One region of the Shewanella sp. 4_MG-2023 genome, then DNA from elsewhere that is predicted to be linked to it. Evidence: riboswitches for the same ligand, from Rfam matches in the RefSeq annotation. Region 1 holds a riboswitch; the other holds the start of a gene.

Evidence for each region. A riboswitch is a leader RNA that binds a small molecule or an ion and turns the genes downstream of it on or off. The one in region 1 is predicted to bind lysine.
Region 2: another riboswitch for lysine. It lies ahead of Q4546_RS16755 (Na+/H+ antiporter NhaC family protein); the one in region 1 lies ahead of lysC (lysine-sensitive aspartokinase 3).

What each region holds. Positions count from the first base shown of each region.
Region 1 is NZ_JAUORL010000029.1:35,337-46,059, reverse strand. It holds gene arcA (two-component system response regulator ArcA) at 1-542, opposite strand, end outside; gene Q4546_RS15090 (DUF3293 domain-containing protein) at 1,246-1,683, shown strand; lysine riboswitch at 2,101-2,277, shown strand; gene lysC (lysine-sensitive aspartokinase 3) at 2,526-3,875, shown strand; gene Q4546_RS15080 (succinylglutamate desuccinylase/aspartoacylase family protein) at 3,893-5,041, shown strand; gene Q4546_RS15075 (site-2 protease family protein) at 5,182-6,312, opposite strand; gene Q4546_RS15070 (DUF4144 family protein) at 6,376-6,753, opposite strand; gene Q4546_RS15065 (DUF342 domain-containing protein) at 6,855-8,522, opposite strand; gene Q4546_RS15060 (methyltransferase) at 8,716-9,750, opposite strand; gene Q4546_RS15055 (alkaline phosphatase) at 9,849-10,723, opposite strand, start outside.
Region 2 is NZ_JAUORL010000037.1:7,044-17,766, forward strand. It holds gene rcsF (Rcs stress response system protein RcsF) at 107-502, opposite strand; gene Q4546_RS16740 (H-NS family nucleoid-associated regulatory protein) at 638-1,042, opposite strand; gene Q4546_RS16745 (electron transfer flavoprotein subunit beta/FixA family protein) at 1,496-2,245, shown strand; gene Q4546_RS16750 (electron transfer flavoprotein subunit alpha/FixB family protein) at 2,248-3,171, shown strand; lysine riboswitch at 3,582-3,802, shown strand; gene Q4546_RS16755 (Na+/H+ antiporter NhaC family protein) at 3,880-5,436, shown strand; gene Q4546_RS16760 (M3 family metallopeptidase) at 5,892-8,033, opposite strand; gene Q4546_RS16765 (thymidine kinase) at 8,338-8,916, shown strand; gene Q4546_RS16770 (acyl-CoA dehydrogenase C-terminal domain-containing protein) at 9,153-10,723, opposite strand, start outside.

The sequences.
Region 1 (10,723 bases):
GTTAAGATTTTGCCTGGGTTTTCTACAAAGTGAAGCATCGCACGGAATTCACTGCGAGGTAATTTGTAAGACTCACCTTGTGGGCTAACTAAAGAACGGCTGTTGATTTCTAAGCTCCAACCGTTGAAACGGTAAAACTCAACTGAACCTTTTTCTTCGGTTTCAGCGCCAGCGCTGTTTACACGAGTTAATAGGTTACGAGCACGGATAGTTAATTCACGTGGGTTAAATGGCTTAGTGATGTAGTCATCAGCGCCAATTTCTAAACCAAGGATCTTATCAACTTCGTTATCACGGCCAGTAAGGAAAATAAGGCCAATGTTATTAATTTCACGAAGTTCACGGGCTAATAATAAACCGTTTTTACCAGGAAGGTTGATATCCATAACAACAAGATTAATCTTATTATCCTGCATGGCTTTATGCATTTCTGCGCCATCGTTTGCTTCAGTTACTACATACCCTTCGGCTTCAAAAATACTACGTAGAGTATTACGGGTTACAGCTTCATCTTCAACAATAAGAATGTGTGGGTTTTGCATGTCATTTACCTAAATTAAAAACAATTCGATTCTAGTCATGTTGCACTAGGGCTGTGGCGTTATATAGCTAAGAAAACGCCGATAATTTATAAATTCACGATAGGTGTTTATCTATGTCTGCCCTGAACAAAACACGCTTCATGACTAACTACATTATATAAACCAGTTTAAGGCACTAATATTTATCGCACTTCTATAAAAGAGTTATACGTGACGTAAATTTTGATCATAAAAAATCAATATTCAGATCGTATGCTGAGCTTGAGTAAGCTCACAACCTGTCAAAATATCTGTAAAACCGATGATTCATATAAACTAAGAGATTAAATTGCTGATTAAAGTTCCTTCGCAACCTAATTTTGTCCTACATTTATATTCAGTCTTTTAAAATGTAGAACACATTTTAAAAGCTTGAACACTTTACCAAGATTTAATTTCAGTAAATGTAGTCGCTTGTGTCACAACTTAGCGTTATGTAGCAAAATCTAGCTAGTGTGAGATATTGTACTCGTTTTAGGCATTTGTTAACAAATGAAATGTTAACAAATTTACGGGGAAGATTTGTTACAAAAATGCTTTTTGGTGTAAGCTTATGATTTTTAAGTCAAATATAATTATTGTTCTTGTGACTTACATCACACAGGGTGTTGGTCCAAGTCTTGGTTTGCTACACTGAATTGGTCTTAATTGAGAAAAATAAATGATGAATAATTCAATAGATAACCTTTGGTTTAAGTATCAAGGGACCCAATTTCTACTTACTCAGCGCCTTTCTTACGCTGTCCCCTTCGCCATTGTCACCGCCCATAATCCCTTAGGCAGCCAATTGAATCCGTGTCAAAACCGTTTGTTAGATAGGCGACTTCAACGGAAAATTCAGCAATTTAATAGCCCCTATCGTTGCTTAATTGGCGCGGCGCCAGACTTATCTCATATGGAAAAAAGTTGGGCAGTCTTTATAGAAAAAGACCAAGCGTTAGCGTTAGGCCGAGAGTTTAAACAGCTCGCTATTTACTATGTTGATAATGGGGTGTTGTCATTACTTGCCTGTGGTGAAGCACCTGACAAGGAAGTGTTAATTGGCGAGTTTGGCCCACGAACGGTTTTAGTTAATGAATTACCTGATTTGCACGATGAATAACATGATCGGCGATTAAGTGACATTTGTATCAGTTATCGAGGATGTTTAATATCAGTAACTCCTTCTATAGGTACTTAGTTAAGTGCCTTTTTTTATTGTTATTTTTATATTTTTATTAGGGCAATGGCTATTTATATACTGTTGAAACTTGATTGTTAATATTGAAGCTTAATTGTGCAGTTTAGTTGAAGGTTTTAACTCAATAACCTCGAATTTACATTGAGGTTATTACTTTTTATTTTTTAATCACTATTGTTTTATATCACTTTTTTGTTTCAAATTATAAATAACAGCTTACATGATACTATTTTGAGCTCAGTGTCTCTATTTACGTATTGTGTTATTTGACGATTTTATGGCATATCCCAATTGACTTGAGTTGTTATTTATTGGTATTTTCATGCTCTTCCTGTGGGAAGAAACAGAAGAGGAGCGTTAGCTAGGTAGTAAGTTCGAGGAAAACCAATTCCTATGACAGCTTATGAGGGAGATTAGCGCCGAGGTACTGGTATGTTTGGTTGGCATTCGGTATCGGTCGTTTAGGTTGAATCCTAGCGATTGTCACCTATTTTTTGGTGGAGAGCTTCTGGTGAAAGATTGCTGTTTCCCTTCTTTAAGGGTGCGTTATCACTGCACCAGGCTCTTCGAACGAAGTAAGTTCGGAGTGTAATCATGTTTTTACGTATTAAATTTCAAGTTGTTCCAATACTGTGTACTCAGTTTATGTCTACTCAGTCCATGTCTACTGAAAGTATGTTTAGTCAAAGTTTGTCTGCTAAAACTTTGTCTACTAAAACTTTGTCTAGTAAAAGTTCGTCTGCGAATGTCGTGGAGGTATCAGCATGAGTTTAGTTGTTGCTAAGTTCGGTGGCACCTCAGTTGCTGATTTTGACGCCATGAACCGCTGTGCGGACATTATTTTAGCCAATGCCAATACCCGCGTCGTTGTTGTTAGTGCTTCTAGCGGTGTCACTAATTTACTGGTTGAGTTAACTCAAGCCAATGTGAACGACCAACGCCGCTTAAGTTTAGTCACTCAAATTGCTAAAATTCAATATGACATTGTTGATAAGCTGGCGCGTCCACAAGATGTAGCTGCTACGATTGATAAGCTATTAAGCAGAATGGCAGTGCTTAGTGATAAGTTAGTGCTCGATAGAAGCAAAGCCATCATTGATGAGCTGTTATCCATGGGTGAGCAATGTTCATCATTATTGTTCTCTGCGGTTATTCGCCAAAAAGGCACGCCATCAAGTTCATTTGATGTGCGCCAAGTATTAAGAACTGACAGTCACTTCGGCAAAGCAGAGCCGCAAATTGAGCTAATATCGATGTTAGCCGCTGAGCATTTACAGCCGTTACTCGCTCAGCAAGTTATCGTGACTCAAGGATTTATTGGCGCAGATGAAGCAGGCAACACCACCACCTTAGGCCGCGGCGGCAGTGATTATTCAGCTGCGTTATTAGCAGAAGCGTTAAAAGCTGATGCGGTAGAGATTTGGACCGATGTGGCGGGAATTTATACCACTGACCCACGTTTAGCGCCTAATGCGAGACCTATCCCTGAAATTAGCTTTAATGAAGCGGCTGAGATGGCTACCTTTGGCGCTAAAGTATTACACCCTGCGACGATTTTACCGGCCGTGCGTCAACAAATTCAGGTGTTTGTTGGTTCCAGTAAAGCACCTGAACAAGGTGGAACTTGGATCCGTCATCAAGTAGAAGATGCCCCGGTTTATCGAGCTGTGGCTCTAAGACGCGATCAAACTTTATTAAACCTGCATAGCTTACAAATGCTCCATGCTCAGGGCTTTTTAGCGCACACCTTTGCCACGCTTGCTAAGCATAAAATTTCAGTTGATTTGATTACCACCTCAGAAGTTAATGTGTCACTAACGCTTGATAAAACCGGTTCTGACTCCAGCGGGCAGGGGTTATTAAGCGAGTCATTACTGCAAGAACTATCACAAAATTGCCGTGTAAGAGTGGAAGATAAATTAGCTTTAGTGGCGATTATTGGTAATCAAATAGCGTCAACAGCAGGTATTTGCAGCCGAGTTTTTGGGGTACTTGAACAGCATAATGTGCGCATGATTTGCCAAGGGGCTAGCCCACATAACTTATGTGTTCTCGTCGCTGAATCTGAAGCCGCAGATGTGGTTAACTCTCTGCACCAAAACTTATTTGAATAATTGCTAACGTGGCAGGTATGACATCAGTGAATTCAATTACAGAACAGGCTAACGATTATTCAGCCACCATGTCTCGGGTTGAAGTGGGAGAGCTTGCCACAGGCCAAGCTTTAACGGCGCCACTGTTTAGCTTTAAAGGCTCAGATGACGCCGCGCCCAGTGTTTATATTCAGGCCAATGTTCATGGGGCTGAAGTGCAGGGTAATGCGGTGATACATCAGCTGATGACTTTACTGCAAGACTACACTGTATTAGGCGATATTCACTGCGTGCCATTAGCCAACCCTTTAGGCATTAATCAAAAAAGTGGCGAGTTTACCTTAGGGCGATTTGATCCTATCACTGGGGTGAATTGGAACCGAGAGTATTATGATCAGTCACTTGATATTGCGAGCTGGTTCACTGAGCATCAACACTTTGCCGACAAGGACTTGTTTAGTGCTTTTAGGCAAACCTTAGTCAATAATTGCCAGCAACGTTTAGCCAACCCTTGGGGTATTAGTACCGGGCATCGCTTAGCGGTGACATTACAACATATGGCCCATGGCGCTGATATCGTGCTTGATTTACATACCGGGCCTAAATCTGCAAAGCACCTTTATTGCCCTGAGTATGATGCAGCCGCAGCCGCGTTTTTCTCGATCCCCTTATCGTTAATTATCCCCAATGAATTTGGCGGCGCCATGGATGAAGCGGTTTTTTGTCCATGGTGGCAATTAACTGAATATGCAGCGTTAAAAGGGCGCATATTCGATGTGCCTGTGGCGGCTTTTACCTTAGAGCTAGCAAGCCAAGAACGTATTGATATGGCAGATGCTAAAAATGATGCCCTAGGTATTTTGGCCTATTTGAGCCATCGGGGAGTGATCAAAGAGCATGTTGCTCCTGCCAGCATGAAACGCTGGGGCTGTTACTTAAAGGATTATAAAAAGTTTCATGCCCCTAAAGCGGGTTTAGTGGAATACTGCGCAGCGGTTGGTGAGCCGTTAGCTGCTGGCGAGCCTTTAGTGACCTTATTAAGGTTAGATCAGTACGGCAGTGATAATGCCGTCACTTCGGTGAGTTTGCCGATAGATTGCGTGCCAGTGCTGCATTTTGCTTCAGCTTCAGTCCATCAAGGCACTGAGCTGTATAAAGTCATGACTAAGGTATTTGAAATTCCATAAGCTAAATAGATAAGTTAATTTCGTTTTTTCAGCAAGTTAAGCCCGTAGCTAGTTTTTACGGACTTAGTTTTTACGGACTTAGTTCTCTCAGGCTTAGTTCTTGCTAGCTTAGTTGATGTTAAGCACTGCTATTTATTTGACTAGCTTCTTAATATTTCTAATGGCATCGACAGCATTTCATCGCCAGATGCAGCAAAATACCAAATAATAGCAATCAGTAAGCCAACCGTAATGAAGTACCACAAGGTCGAGAAGATTTGCCCATAACGGTCAAGGGGCAATAAATGACTTTGATGACGGCTTTTCCATTCAAATACAATCTCAAGACTGCCAATTAATAATAAGAAGCCCAGTAATGCCAGTCCAAGGCTGTAGCTAATGAATACCCCAGCGGCTGCGCCTGCGATACAGGCGATTAGACCCACCATGCTATTCATCGAAAAGGTGATACTTTTTAAAATATGACCACCATCTAAAGGCAGTATCGGCAATAAATTAAAGAGGTTTAATAGGGCGTTAAAGCTGGCCAGTCCGGCAAAAAAGATATTACCCGTCAGCCAATAAGCCAGCATACAGCCGATGGACATAAACAGGCCAAAAGTCGGCCCCATAATAGAGATCACCACGTTCTGCCAACGGGTATTAATACGCTCGTCACTAACAGCAAGGCCGCCCATAAATGGGATCAAATAAATCCCTTTGGTTTTCATGCCAAAGTGTTTCATTGCTTTGATATGACCATATTCATGGATAACCAAACAGGCAATCAAGGCTAATGCAAACTCAATTGAAAATAGCCAAGAGTAGGCCGCCACACTGGCTGCAGCGAGCATGGCTTTAATCACTTTGGCGCTTTTAAGTAACTTAAAACCTAGAGAGGCTAAGCCAACAAAACTGAATTTTTGTTGTTTAACTGGGGCCACTTCAGGGGTTTGTCGTTCTATGTCCTTGCTGTTACGCTGGCCATCGGCAATGGTGTTATTGTCCACCAAAACCGTATAGTTGATGATAAATGGTTGCCACTGCACATCAGACTCTAAGCGCACTTTCATGACTTGGCGGTTGGTTTGGGTGATGACATCATCATGACTGGGTTCTGCTAGTGAACTCGGTCTAGACAACTCAAATTCGTGGATAGTAAAGCTTTGATTATCAGCAGAAGCCGACTTTTGCGAAACCAGTTGATTATCCCAATAGAGCTGTTGCCAGCCAGCCATGGAGCCCTCTAATCGTAGGCGTTTTCCTAGGCATTCTATGTTTAACAGTTCCATGCTTGATACTCGTATTACGGGATAAAATGTGGAACAGCATTTTGCCTGAGTCGTGAGGCTGACTCAAGAAAATTCAGACTCAAGAAATTCAACCGTTTCAATTCCTTGTCTAATAGTACTGAAAATAAGCTTTGCGCTGCAGCAATGACCATTTAGCTGGGCATGTTGGCGTACATAATGAATGAAAGTCATTAAGTCGATAGCCTGAGTGCTTAATGCTAATTGAGGCAATGCGGCTACGGTTATAGGTTGGCTGGTATCTGTTGCTGAGTTGATGGAAATATCGAAAGTATTGCCTTCACTGTCGAGTAACTTATCGCAGGTACCTGCAATATGAGGAGTTAAGCAGCAAAACTCTAGCCAGTCTCTATCACTAGCTAGATAAATAAGCTCGTCACAGCTTTGCTGCTTGATGACTGCGGGCCAACAAATACTTTGCATGATAAAACCTGTAGGCGGTGACACTGAGTAACCATTGATAAACTCAATGATTTAAGGCCACACTATTGCCGCTTGAAGTATGTACCCGTTACATAGTGCAACTATCGGTTGCCATAATCAAAACTAATTTCATTTTGCTTATTCATGACGAGGCAAGGGCCGTGCTCCCGTTGGGTTGTATTTTTAGACGGGCCAATATTAATTTTAACGTTGGTAAAGATATGCTTTTTGGCCTGAATAAAATGCTTATTATAGTAGCCATCGGCATCTTGCTGTAATTGCTTGAACTGCGCTTCTAACTGCGCACGATTGCTGGCGAGTTGTTTCTTTTCATCCAGCATCATTTTTACTTGCTCTATCATGCCTGCATCGGTTTGCCATTCGCTTTTAGGTGGCAGCTTGCGTAATCTAGCTTCAATATCAAGGCCTGCAATGACAAGCTGTTTGATTTTATCATGGGTAGTTTTGACTTCTGCGCGAATTTGAGCTTGATCCATGGCGCAAAATAATGCGGTTTTAGTGCCTGCTGTAGCGCCAATTGCCACCGCATGAATGCCTTTGCTAGCGCTCGCCTTGCCACCAACCAGATCGCCTCGTTTGCCGCTAGGATCACTCACTGTGATGACACCGTTTGAACATGCGTGACTATGAAGTAATTGCTTGGTCACTAAGATATCATTGTCAGCATTAAGGCTTGAGTATTGCACGAATTGTGCGCAAATTTGTCCTTGGGCATTAATGGTGGTGCTAAGTTGATGCTCTTTAATTTGGCGACCAATGATGCCTTTACTGACAATGATATCGCCTTTGGCATCCAGTGTTGCTGAGTCCACAAACCCCATGACGGTAATATCGCCGCTACTTTTCACTTGCATGCCTTCATGGACATCACCGCTAATTAACACGCTGCCTTCAAAGTTCACATGGCCAAAATTGACATCAACGTCTTTAATTTGTAGTACATCATCCACTTGCATGCCAAGGCGGGTTTCAACTGGCTGACCTGAAACTGTCGCAATTAATAAGTTAGGATCATTGACGGCCAGTTGAGTGCCATTACCTGGCTGCATAATCATGTCTTTGCCGGGGATTTGCGGCAAAACATCACCATTGACGTTATAACCTGCAACACCATCTGTAGCAGGGGTTTTAATCATTAATACATCGTTTGGTTTTACCATGATCATGGCGCCCAAATCGCGCATATCCACCGATCCATCTTCTCGCTCTTGGGGTTGCAATAAGCGCTCGCGGGCTAATGGCACTTGCCTTGCTAGGCTGGCATTGGTGCCATTTTGGGGCTGTTTACCGTGGGCGATCAGCGAGCGACATTGCTCACCTGGCGGTAAGGTGTCTAATTGTTGTAGTAGCGATAGGATGTTGGGTTTGCTTAAGCCCATTTTAACCTTATGGAATTTAAGCGCATTTAAAATGGTTGGCAGTGTTGGGTCTTGGCCGCCATAGGCAGACACCAAGCTCATTGAGGCTGACATTTTATCTTCGCTGATCTCGATGATGACTTTACCATCAAGGCGCTCAGCAATAATAAAAAATAATTCGTGTTTACCGCTATCGACACTGCAGTGACTATTTACTTCAGCGGTCGCCTTAGCAATGTTTTGCTCTAAGGGCCGCAGCATGGCAAATTCAGGCTGATTAAGTAACTGGGTTATATCATCTTCAGTGATGGGGCCGTGACGGCTAGGCGTAACGCGAAGCTCAACTTGAGTTTGATCAACATTAAAAACCGCTAAATCTGATGCTAGCATAAAATCCCTTATTTTTACGTTCTACATTTGAGCTTATTAGGCTGCCCAATGGGTAGAACGATACGCCTTAGATGACGTTTATTATTAGCTAACAAAATGTAGCGTTTTTTAGGGATAAAAACTAGTCAGTAATTGGTTGTTTTATAACTAAATCAAATAATTTGTGAACTCCATAGCCGTGGAGCCATTTTTGTTATTTATTAAATTGATATAATTTATATTTATTGTTTTCTGCTGGCACATTTACTTGGCCAAATTCAGCGGCTATGGTGTCGGCATACGGCAAGTTTCGGTTAGCGACAATTTGCCAGACGCCGCCTTTGGCAAGGCTTGATGCACTTGATTTAACAAAGTCTTTGGCAATTTGGGTGGTTGCGGCTAAGCCATCATGAAATGGTGGGTTAGCAATGATGCCATTAAATTGACCGCTAATTTGGTTAAAGCCATCAGAGGGATACACTTTTGCTTGCATGCCATTTGCGGCAAGGGTGAGTTCACAGGCTTTTAAAGCCATGGCATTAATATCAATACACTCAACGGATAAACTTGGGTTTGCTTTTAGTAAGGCCGCGCTAATAACCCCAGCACCACAGCCAAAGTCCAATACGCGTTTTTCTAATGTCGGCAAATGCGATAGCAATAATTCTGTACCTTGATCGAGACGCTTTTCGCTAAACACGCCCACAAGATTACAAATGGTGATCTCCCCTTGAGGGGTTGATAATGAGTATTGGCTGACCCAATTATTAAGGTCAAATACAGGTGCTTGGGCGATTAACTCACTGACAAATAATAAACAATGGCGGGCATTATCGCGCTTACTTGGGGTTGAGAAATACTCAGGTAGTAACTTTGCTAACGATTTAACCCCACCTTTATTTTCGCCTACGACAATTAGGTGTCCGCCCTGCTTTAAATGCTTGGCGGCGAGGTTAAATAAATAAGGCGCTAGGGGCTTAGCTTTTGGGAAATAGATAATAGCGACATCAAAGCGTTTTTCTGCATCGGTAGTTGGCAGCTGATGACCAAAGTGACTGCTTAAGCCTTTTTGTTGTTTTTGCGGCAATAATAAATAATGGTTAAAGTCTAATGCTAAGCTCGTCACAGATGCAGCGCTGTTAAGCAACTCAGCCGCCAAGGTATCAGCTTCATGATTTAGAATTAAAACATCTTGGTTTTCAATGAATTCAGCATTTCTTAAAATGACTTGAGAAGCGTTAGTAAGCACGAGATTAACCTTTGAAAAAATAATCTGTCGATTATAGCAAATACCGGCAATAAAAAGGGTGACAAAATTGTCACCCTTTAAGCTTTCTTCATCAGTAATTAATTACTGATAATAACAGTTTGGCTTTGGGGTAATAAACTCATCATCTTAGTGGCAATATCAGTGTTGTTTTGATGGCCACTGAACAGTCTTTCTCCTGGACCTGCGGCAAAAACCTGCACGTCTAATCCAGTGTGACCCAGTGTGGTCCAGCCGGTATTAGTGCGGGCATCAATGATTGTTAATATAGTGGCAGTAAGCTGCTTTTCACCCTGCATACGGGCGTTACTTAATTGAGTCAATTCTTCTTGGCTGGCGTCAAAGCCAATCAGTTGATTAAACTTAGTTTGCCAGTCATCAGTAGCAATTAACTGCTGAGCAATATTCGTTGGTGAGGCATTGATGGCGTGAATGAGTTGTGGCTGCCACTCATACTCACCATTAGTACCAATAGAAAGTCCGCCGGTGTTGTGATCGGCGGTAACCACCATCAAGGTGTCTTTACGTTGACGAACAAATTGCTCAACCACTTCAATGGCATTGGCAAATTCATCCATTTCGCCCATCACTGAGGCGATATCATTATCATGTCCAGCCCAATCTATCAGGCTGCCTTCAACCAGTAACACAAAGCCTTGGTCGTTTTGAGCTAATAGCTCTAAGGCCTTTTTCGTTAAGCTGCTAAGTTTATGGCCTTGCTTATCATCAATGACCCATGGCAGTTGCACTGGGGCAAATAAACCCAGTACTTTTGGCTCAGTGATACTATCAAGTTGCTCAAACTCGGTAATGTGTTGATAGCCTTTGTCTTTAAATTGCAGCAACAGTTCAGCTGAAAAATACTGTTGGCCGCCGCCTAAAATGACATCAGCATCGGTGTTTAAATATGATTGTGCGATGGCTTTATAGTTTTTGCGGTGCTCATTGTGCGTTA
Region 2 (10,723 bases), on a different contig from region 1:
TAACAGCATAAATAAAATGACTTAGACACTTAGCCTGATGGTTTAATTTCTTTGACCATTAGCCATTAATAGTCGGTTGCTCTAATACTAAATTATTAACAAGTATCTACTGCTCAGTAGCGGTTTTAATTGCTTGGCCGACACAAATTGCTTGGCTGTAGCAGCTGTCGACCTGTTGTTCTGTTAATAGGCATTTTTTGATCATTAGCCCATTGGCACCTAGCTCGACCGCCTGTTTTCGTGCATCGGTTCTCGCATCTGCAATGCTTGCAGGAACCCCATCAGCAGTTTGTTGGCATGATTCACCTTCAACTAGGCCTAACACCTCAAATGACCCTTTAGGGCGTTGGTTCTCTTTATATAGAACCACATTTCCAGGTTTGAAATAGTCATCAATTGCCTTAGCGTCTAGGTTACTATTAAAAGTGTATTCACTAGCACAACCAGATAATAATATTGCTGAGCTTATAGCTAAAGAAAAAACAGGACGAGAAACGTTCATAGTAAAGCCTAATTCAAAAGAGGTGAATGTAGTATAGTTTACAATGCTTGCTAGCAGGTGGGAATAGAATACAGATAAGAAAAAAGCTTACCAAAGTAAGCTTTTTCTATATGAAGGATGTCAAAACAGCAAGTGTTATTCCATACCAGGAATTAAGAAGTCTTCCATTGTTTTGCCATTATCAACTTGGTTTTTGAACACAGTTGGCATACGGCCTTGACCCGTCCACTGGATTAATTCGCCATCAACTTCAATTTGGTATTTAGCAGGGCGCGGCGCACGTTTTTTTGGTGCAGGCTTAATTGATACTTCACCTAAGTCTTCAATTGATAAACCACTGTTTTCAATTTGCGCTAGAATTTCAGCAATGCGTGCATTTCTTTCTGCATTGGCTTCTTGTTCTGCTTTTTCGTCTTCTTCTCTTTCTGTAATGATTTTTTCAAGCTTTACTGAAAGCTCACGTAAATCTTCTACAGACAACTCTTTAACTGCAGCTTTAAAACGACGACCATGGGTTAGTATTTCTAAAAAGTCACTCATATCAATGTGCATCCTAATGGTTATTAAATAATAAGTTTTCAAGTAATGCTTTAGAGATTAAAGAATACCTATCAAAATCGCTACATTGCTTAATTATTTAGCATTGGAGTGTCAAATTTAATTGACCATTAAGCATGTCAATAAAGCACAATATTTAATAGTAAAAAAATAAGTTTACTTGAATAGTCATTAATAATAGAAACTAAATCTGAATGGATCAAATAAAATCATCAATAAGTAGATAAAAATTAATTAATCTACCTTTTAGGTACCTTATTTAATATAAATTGTGCAGATGTCAGTTCTTTTAAACGCACATTGAGCCAAAAAAAATATAAACAAGTGTTTGACTTAGGTTGACGTTAACGTTAACAGGCCGTAAAGTTGAGCCATATTACATTGGTTAAAACCAATGTGCCGTCCACATACATTGAAGGTGTAAAAGGAAATCCCATGAAAGTATTGGTGCCTGTAAAGCGCGTAGTCGATGCAAATGTGAAGGTCAGAGTAAACGCTGACAACACAAATGTTGATACTGCTAATTTGAAAATGGCGTTAAACCCATTCTGTGAAATTGCAGTTGAAGAAGCTGTAAGATTGAAAGAAGCAGGAAGTGTTACGGAAATTGTTGTGGTCACTATTGGAGCTAAAAATGCTCAAGAACAATTACGTACCTCGATGGCGCTTGGTGCCGACCGTGCTATTCATGTCCTGACTGATGACGAGTTAGTGCCGTTATCGATTGCTAAAATTTTAAAAGCGGTTCAAGAAAAAGAACAAGCAGAATTAGTGATATTTGGTAAGCAATCTATTGATGGCGACAATAACCAAACCGGTCAAATGCTAGCTGCATTAACGAATATGCCTCAAGCAACGTTTGCATCAGAGCTAACATTAACGGCAGACAGTGCAGAAGTAACCCGTGAGATTGACGGCGGCTTACAAACAATAAAAATGCCATTACCAGCGGTGGTTACGGTTGATTTACGTTTAAATGAACCTCGTTACGCATCATTACCTAATATTATGAAAGCTAAGCGTAAGCCATTAGAGACACTTTCAATTGATGATTTAGGCGTAAGCTTAAAAGCACATCAAACCATTATAAAAGTCACCCCTCCAGCTGAGCGTAAAGCTGGCATCATTGTGAATTCAGTGGCTGAATTAGTTGAAAAGTTAAAAAATGAAGCGAAGGTGATCTAATTATGACTATTTTAGTATTAGCTGAACATGATAACGCAAGCTTAAAATTAGATACCGCTAAAGCAGTAAGCGCAGCGGTTGCCATTGGTGGTGATGTGCATGTGTTAGTTGCTGGTAGTGATTGCGCTGCAGCAGTTACCGCAGCGCAAGCATTAACAGGCGTAAGCAAGGTATTAGTTGCTGATAATGCTGTGTATCAAGCGCAACTAGCAGAAAACCTTTCACAGTTAGTGGTTAACCTTGCAGGTGATTACGAACATATTATTTCTGCGGCTAGCAGTGTCGGTAAAGATACCCTGCCACGAGTCGCGGCGTTATTAGATGTGGCGCAAATTTCTGAAGTGATTGAAGTTGTAAGCACAGATACCTTCGTGCGTCCTGTTTATGCCGGTTCGGCATTAGCGACAGTGCAAAGTTTAGATGCGGTTAAAGTGCTAACAGTACGAACCAGTGCTTTTGATGCCGCAACCAATGACGGCAGTGCAGAAGCGGTTATGGTTGATTTTGTTGCCACAGCAGCGGCAGAATTTGTTTCGCAAACATTAACTGAATCAGAGCGTCCTGAGCTTGGCAGTGCTGGGGTGATTGTTTCCGGCGGCCGCGGTATGGGCAGTGGTGAGAACTTTGCTATTTTAGAAGCGCTTGCTGATAAATTAACTGCTGCTGTTGGTGCTTCGCGCGCAGCTGTTGATGCTGGCTTTGTACCGAATGATTTACAAGTAGGTCAAACTGGTAAAATTGTCGCACCTGATCTGTATATTGCTGTAGGTATCTCAGGGGCTATTCAGCATCTTGCTGGTATGAAAGACTCTAAAGTCATTGTGGCAATCAACAAAGATCCTGAAGCGCCGATTTTCCAGGTTGCAGATTATGGTCTGGAAGCTGATTTGTTTGAAGCGATCCCTGAGCTAACTAATTTGCTATAGTCCTTAATTAGAGCCCTTAATTAGAGCCCTAAATAAGAGTCCTAAATAATGCTCTTTATAATAGGATTATGGCTTACGCTAGTTTTTTAGTGAGTTAATATCCACTAATAAAAAACGGCACTAAAAGGCTTTTACCGAGAGGTAAAAGCCTTTTTTAATGTTCCGTAGATAGTTGCTGCCAATTTATACTAATGCGTTGTTATTTGCGGTGCTGTTCTATCAGTGAGCAAAAATTACCACTGCGTTAAATATGAACCCTTGCTAATAAAAGGTTACACTGGTGCTGCGTCAATGTGCGCGGTTTTAGTTGTGATGTTATATATCACAAGATAATCAAGTTTTATCTGGCAATGATGCTACTGCTTATGTTTGTATGATGGGGTGTTGATATACAGAGCCTTTCTGTTGTTAGCATAAGTAGAGGTGCATTAAGTATCAGTACGGGTGAGTTGGGTGATGCCAATAACTTATTCGGAAAGGATTTAGTGCCGAAGTAAATGGATTCTATCAAAACCATTTATTGGGGCAGTTACCGAAAGGGACTGCACTGTCATGGTAATTTCTATCCGAAAGGGTAGAAGAATATATATCGACAACGATATTGATATTACTGTGGAGTGCTACTGAAAAGAATTTCGTTTACGTATTCAACGTAAACTTGCCTTATCAGTTATTCTCCATTCGTACTCAACGAAGAAATTATAAGAAATGATGATAACAAGTTACGCCGATTCGGCTCTCTCGCTTTTGCCACCAGTAGTGGCTATTTTGCTCGCAGTATTAACTCGCCGAGTCTTACTTTCATTGGGCTTAGGTATTATCACCGGGGTGTTTTTACTCGGTGATTTTTCAGTTAGCGCTGCAGCCTCAAATTTACTGACTACCGTCACGGGTCTAGTTTGGGATGATGGCGCGCTCAATTCATGGAACCTACAAATTTTAGGTTTCTTGGTGATTTTGGGCATGATCACGGCATTAATCACGGTAAGTGGTTCAGCTCGCGCCTTTGCTGATTGGGCTCATCAACGTATTCGCAATAAACGTGATGCCAAGTTGATGACTATCTTCCTTGGTGTTGTAGTGTTTATTGATGACTACTTTAACAGTATTGTGGTGGGATCTATTGCACGTCCAATCACCGACCGTTACCACATTTCACGGGCTAAATTAGCCTACTTATTGGATTCAACAGCGGCACCAATTTGTGTTATCTCGCCTGTTTCAAGCTGGGGGGCGTACATTATCGCCCTGATCGGCGGGATTTTAACGGCTCATGGCTTTGCTGATACAGGGCATTTAAGTGTGTTCCTGCAAATGATCCCAATGAACTTTTATGCCATTTTTGCATTATTATTATTGGTGTGTGTGGCGTTATTTGGTTTAGATATTGGCCCAATGCGTAAGCATGAACAAAATGCCCAAAAGGGTGAGTTGTTCGACGAATCTAAAGGCTTACCACCAGGAGCCACAGCCGATTTACCAGAAGCGGAAACCGGTAAAATCATTGGCTTATTCTTACCTATATTAGTGTTAGTTGCGGCAACCTTCTATTTCATGGTGGCGTCAGGCGCTGATGCATTATCAGCTAATGATTTACCTTTTAGCATTTTAGGAGCATTTGAAAATACTGAAGTGAGCTCGTCACTATTTTACGGTTCACTGGTGGGGTTAGCGGTCACCTTAGTATTAACTGTGAAGCAAAAAATTGCTCTGCCTATGGTGTTCACTGGCATCAAACTTGGCGCTAAATCAATGCTACCTGCCATTTATATTTTGTTATTTGCTTGGACGATTTCAACGGTTATTGGCAACCTTGAAACCGGTAAATACATGGCCAGTTTAGCCACAGGCAATATTCCATTTGCGATGCTACCTGCAGTATTATTTTTATTAGCAGGCCTAACCGCATTTGCAACCGGCACCAGCTGGGGTACCTTCGGTATCATGTTGCCAATTGCAGCTGATATGGCGATGGGCAGTGATAGCACTATGATGTTACCTATGCTTGCAGCCGTGTTATCTGGTGCAGTATTTGGCGATCATTGTTCACCGATTTCAGATACCACTATCTTGTCGTCAACGGGGGCGAGTTGTCACCATATCGATCACGTAATGACGCAATTACCTTATGCGTTAATCGTGGCGGTCATTAGTATTATTGGCTACGGTGTATTAGGTTTTACCGCGTCAGTGGCCATGGGCTTGGTCACCTGTAGTGTGCTATTTGTATTAAGCGTTATTGGACTGAAGTTGATCACTAAATAGCGTAAGCTAACTCGGTTTGATTTAAGCTTATCGCGAACTTTAGATATAGCTAACTTGTATGAAAATGCCGCTCAGATGAGCGGCATTTTTTATGTTTTAAAATCAAGGCTGCATAATAAAGTGGTATATATAAGCTAAATATCTAAGTCGAATCACTAGAGTGAACCTCAAAGGTTTAAGCTCACATGTTTTGTTTATGCAGCAGTTATTGTTAGCGAAGAGAAGCAGCGATTAGCACTGTGAGTGAATGACTGTTTCTGCCAATGGTGGGTGCAAGGGTTAGCAATTATAGGGATTAACAGGTACTGCTAATCAGCGTACTCGGATCTAGGTGAAAATTGAGATAAAAAAATGCCGCTCAAATGAGCGGCATTTTTAGGATTTAAGTTTAAGTGCTAAATAAAATTAGCTTTAACCAAACTTAAATGATGTTAAGCCACAAGGTTCTAATAGCGTTAGTTTAAACCACGACGCTCAAGTAATGCATCAGTCGTCGGCTCTTGACCTCTGAAGGCTTTATACGCATCCATTGGTGGTACTGAGTTACCCACTTCACGAATGGTTTTGCGATACTTCATCCCAATTTCACGGTTTAGACCGCCTTGAGTTTGTACGTAAGCAAAGGCATCAGCTGCAAGGATTTCACTCCACATGTAAGCGTAATAACTTGCAGAGTAGCCGCCCGGGAAAGCGTGAGCAAAATAGCTTGAGCGGTAACGAGGTGGTACCGCTTTAATGTCAACACCGTGTTTTTTCAGGGCGCTTGCTTCAAAGCTCGCCACATCTTGTAATGGCACATCAGCAGCAAGTGAATGCCACTCTAAATCAACTAGTGCTGCCGCCATATACTCTAAGGTGTCAAACCCTTGATTAAAGCTGCGAGACTCAAGTAATTTTTCTAGTAGTGCCTCAGGAATGACTTCGCCTGTTTCATAGTGCTTAGCATAGTTAGCCAGCACTTTAGGGTGCGCTGCCCAGTCTTCTTCAAATGTCGATGGGAACTCTACAAAGTCACGTGATACTGAGGTGCCCGCAAGTGATGGGTAAGTAACTTTTGAGAACATACCGTGGGTACCATGGCCCATTTCATGGAACATGGTGGTGACTTCACTGTAGCTCACAAATGTTGGCTGACCTTCAGGGGCTTTCTTAATGTTCATCACATTAACTACCACAGGCTTGTTGTTTAATAACTCAGACTGACCCACAAACGAGTTCATCCAAGCGCCGCCACGTTTACCTTCACGAGAAAAGTAATCAGCATAAAAGATAGCCATACTGCTGCCATCTTCATCAAACATTTCATACGCTTTTACATCAGGGTGATAAACAGGCAGATCAGGTCTTGGTGTTAAGGTCACGCCATACAATTCTTTAAGAGTGAAAAACACGCCATCTTCCAGTACACGATTAAATTCAAAATAAGGCTTAATTGATGCCTCATCTAAATCAAATTTTTCTTTACGTACACGCTCGGCATAATAAGCCCAATCCCATGGTTCAAGGGTAAAGTCGCCGCCCATTTTGGTGATCATTGCTTGTATGTCTGCGGCTTCTTTTTGGGTGTTTTCAACTACAGCAGGCACCATTGAGCCAAACATCTTATAAACCGCATCTGGGGTTTTGGCCATTTGTGGCGCTAAGCGGTAATCTGCCCAACTGTCATAACCCAGTAATTGGGCTTTTTCGGCACGTAGTTGCGCTAAACGAGCCACTAAAGAAGCGGTTTCATTGTCACCCGTTAAACCGCGGTTAGCAGATGCTTGCCATACTTGTTGACGTAACTGACGGTTGTCTAGTTGGGCTAATACAGGCTGACGAGTGGTGTTGGTAATGCTAAGTAAGTATTTACCTTCATGGCCTGCTGCACTGGCATCAATGGCTGCTGATTTAATGGCGGTTGCTGATAAACCCGCAAGCTCTGACTCATCCTCAACGACTACGGCGATTTCTTTACTTAAGCGCATTAGTCGCTGTGAGAATTCGTTAGTCAAGGTTGACTGCTCTTCATTCAATACACGAATTTGCTGTTTTTGCGCTTCTGTTAGTTTAGCGCCCGCTAGAACAAAACGTTGATGATAAACTTCAATTAAGCGTTTTGCTTCAGGGCTAATTTCTAAGCCTTCACGGCTGTTATAAATCTGTTCAATGCGGCTAAAAAGTGCAGCATTTAAATTAATGTTGTCAGAATGGGCTGCCATTTTAGGCGCCATAATGCCCTGTATTTTACGTAGCTCAGGGTTACTTGTTGAACCGGTTAAATTATAAAAAACCTTCGATGTACGGCCTAATAGTTCACCGCTTTTTTCCATGGCAACAATGGTATTTTCAAAGGTTGCAGGCGCTGGATTGTTAGCAATAACCAAGATTTGCTGGTAATGCTCATTGATACCTTGCTCAAGCGCAGGTAAGAAGTGCTCATTTTTTATGTCAGCAAAATTAGGGGTTTGATATTGCAAGCTGCTTGGAGCAAAAAAAGGATTATCTGCTTGTATCATAGTGACGTTTTCAGCTTGGGTTGTATCAGTATTTGAGATTGAGCATCCACCTACGACGATTGTGGCAGCAATAGCTGCAGCAACAAGTGTTTTATGCATAGTGTTTAGACTTCCTATTATATTTTATTGTTCAAACAATCTATCAATTGTTTCTTAATCGTATCTGAAGTAATACAAAAAGCGTGAACTATGATGGCTTTTTTAACGTTAACTGTTTAATAAATGTGACATGTTAACTGGATTTAACATGTAATTACTGCTGCGAGAGGTGATTAGCTCAAAAGCGCAGCTGCACAGAGATGATTTTTTGTGATACCGACATGAGTTTATCTATTCTAACGCTTATTTCGCTGCTGAAAAAATGATAAACTGCCACGGTAAATAACCATAAGGACACACCGTTTTGGCGCAACTCTACTTCTACTATTCTGCAATGAATGCAGGTAAATCAACTTCGCTACTGCAATCATCGTACAACTACCGTGAACGTGGAATGAATACCTTAGTCATGACAGCGTCAATTGATGATCGTTATGGTATTGGCAAAGTGGCTTCTCGTATTGGTATTGAAACCGAAGCCCATGTTTTTAGTGATGGTGATAACCTTGCTTATTTTATTGAAAAGCAACTTGCTGAACAAAAGCTGCACTGCATATTAATTGATGAGTCGCAATTTTTAAGTAAAGAGCAAGTTAAGCAGTTAACCCATGTGGTTGATAATTTTGATATTCCAGTGCTGTGCTATGGTTTAAAAACCGACTTTCAAGGTGAATTGTTTACCGGAAGCCAATACTTATTAGCCTGGGCTGATAAATTGGTAGAACTTAAAACTATTTGCCATTGCGGCCGTAAAGCCAACATGGTGTTAAGACTGGATGGCAACGGTAAGCCTATGCGTGATGGTGAGCAAGTTGCCATTGGCGGTAACGAAAGTTACGAGTCGGTATGCCGTAAGCATTTTAGAGAATTTCTTTGGGACTAGTTCGTTGCAGTTAACGAGTTACTCTTAAATAAAACAGCGCCTATATTGATTTATAGGCGCTGTTTTTGTTTGGACTTGTTTTTGGTAGTTACTTACAAAGCAGCGTTAAAAATCCGCCTCATCAAAATTAGCAATATGCGCTACTCGCTTCAATTTGCTTAGGTAAACTTCGAGCCTGGCTACCCCAGTAACTCAGATATTATTAGGGCGTAGTTTGAATGTATCGTTATTTGCGATTAAAAATCCGCGTCATCAAAGCTGGCAATATGTTCGCTACTTGCTTCAATTTGCTTACGTAAGCTTCGAGTCTGACTGCCCCAGTAGCTCATATAAAACTGAGCGGTTTTAAGTTTGCCTTTATAGAACTCCGTTTCTTCAGTACCAGCTTCAATAGCTGCAAACGAGGTGGCGGCAATACGGGTCCACATCCACGCCAGTGTGGTGATGCCAAATAACTGCATGTAGGCCATAGAAGCTGCGCCAATAATATCTGGATTAGTGCTGGCAGATTTGACGATAAAGCCAGTGGCTTTTTCTAAATCGCCTGCCGCATCCATTAAGCCGGCAATGTAAGGCTGCATGTTTGCATTGGCGCTGTTTTCTTGGATGAGTTGTTTAACCATCCCTGACCACAATGTCAGTGCAGCGCCTTTATCTGAGAGTAATTTACGGCCAACTAAATCCAATGCTTGTACGCCATTGGTGCCTTCATAAATCATCGCAATGCGAATATCGCGGACAAATTGTTCCATGCCCCATTCGTTAATATATCCGTGGCCGCCATAAACTTGCTGCGCATCAACACAGGCTTTAAAGCCTTGGTCGGTGACAAAGCCTTTTACTATTGGGGTAAATAGCGCTGCCAGCATTGAAGCTTGTTTTGCTTGTGCGGGATCAGTATGGCGCTCAGCAGAGTCTAGCCAAAGCGCTTGCTGGCCCATTAAGGCGCGGGTGCCTTCATTAAATGCTTTTTGCGACAACAGCATTCTGCGCACATCGCCATGAACTAAAATAGAGTCAGCGGCTTGCTCTGGTTGTTTAGCACCAGATAACGCGCGGCCTTGAATGCGACCTTTAGCATATTCCAATGCGTTTTGATAAGCGATATCAGACACGCCTAAACCCTGAATGCCGACGCCTAAGCGGGCTTGATTCATCATGGTGAACATTGCCTTTAAACCTTGATGAGGTGCGCCGACTAATTCACCTAGAGCATTATCAAAATGCATCACACAGGTGGAGTTACCATGAATACCCATTTTATGTTCAAGGCCGGTGGCAGATAAACTATTAGCTTCCCCCAAACTGCCGTCATCGTTAACCATAAACTTAGGTACCGCAAACAATGAGATCCCTTTAACGCCTTCTGGAGCGTCAGGTAATTTAGCTAATACCAAGTGAATGATATTTTCCGCTAAATCATGATCACCAGATGAGATAAATATTTTTTCACCGCTAATGGCAAATTGGCCATCTGCAGCTGGGGTTGCCTTAGTGCGCAGTAAAGCTAAATCAGTGCCAGCATGAGACTCAGTTAAGTTCATGGTGCCAGTCCACTCACCACTGACCAGTTTGGCAAGGTATTTTTGTTTCAGTGCATCACTACCATGAACGTGGATAGCTGAGTAAGCACCATGGGTTAACCCTGGGTACATGGCAAAGGCCATATTGGTGGCGGTTTTCATTTCGGTGGCAAAGGTGCCAATAACTTCGGGTAAGCCTTGACCGCCATATTCAGGATCACAGGTTAATGTGGCCCAACCATCATCAACGTATTGTTTATACGCCTGTTTAAATCCTTTTGGGG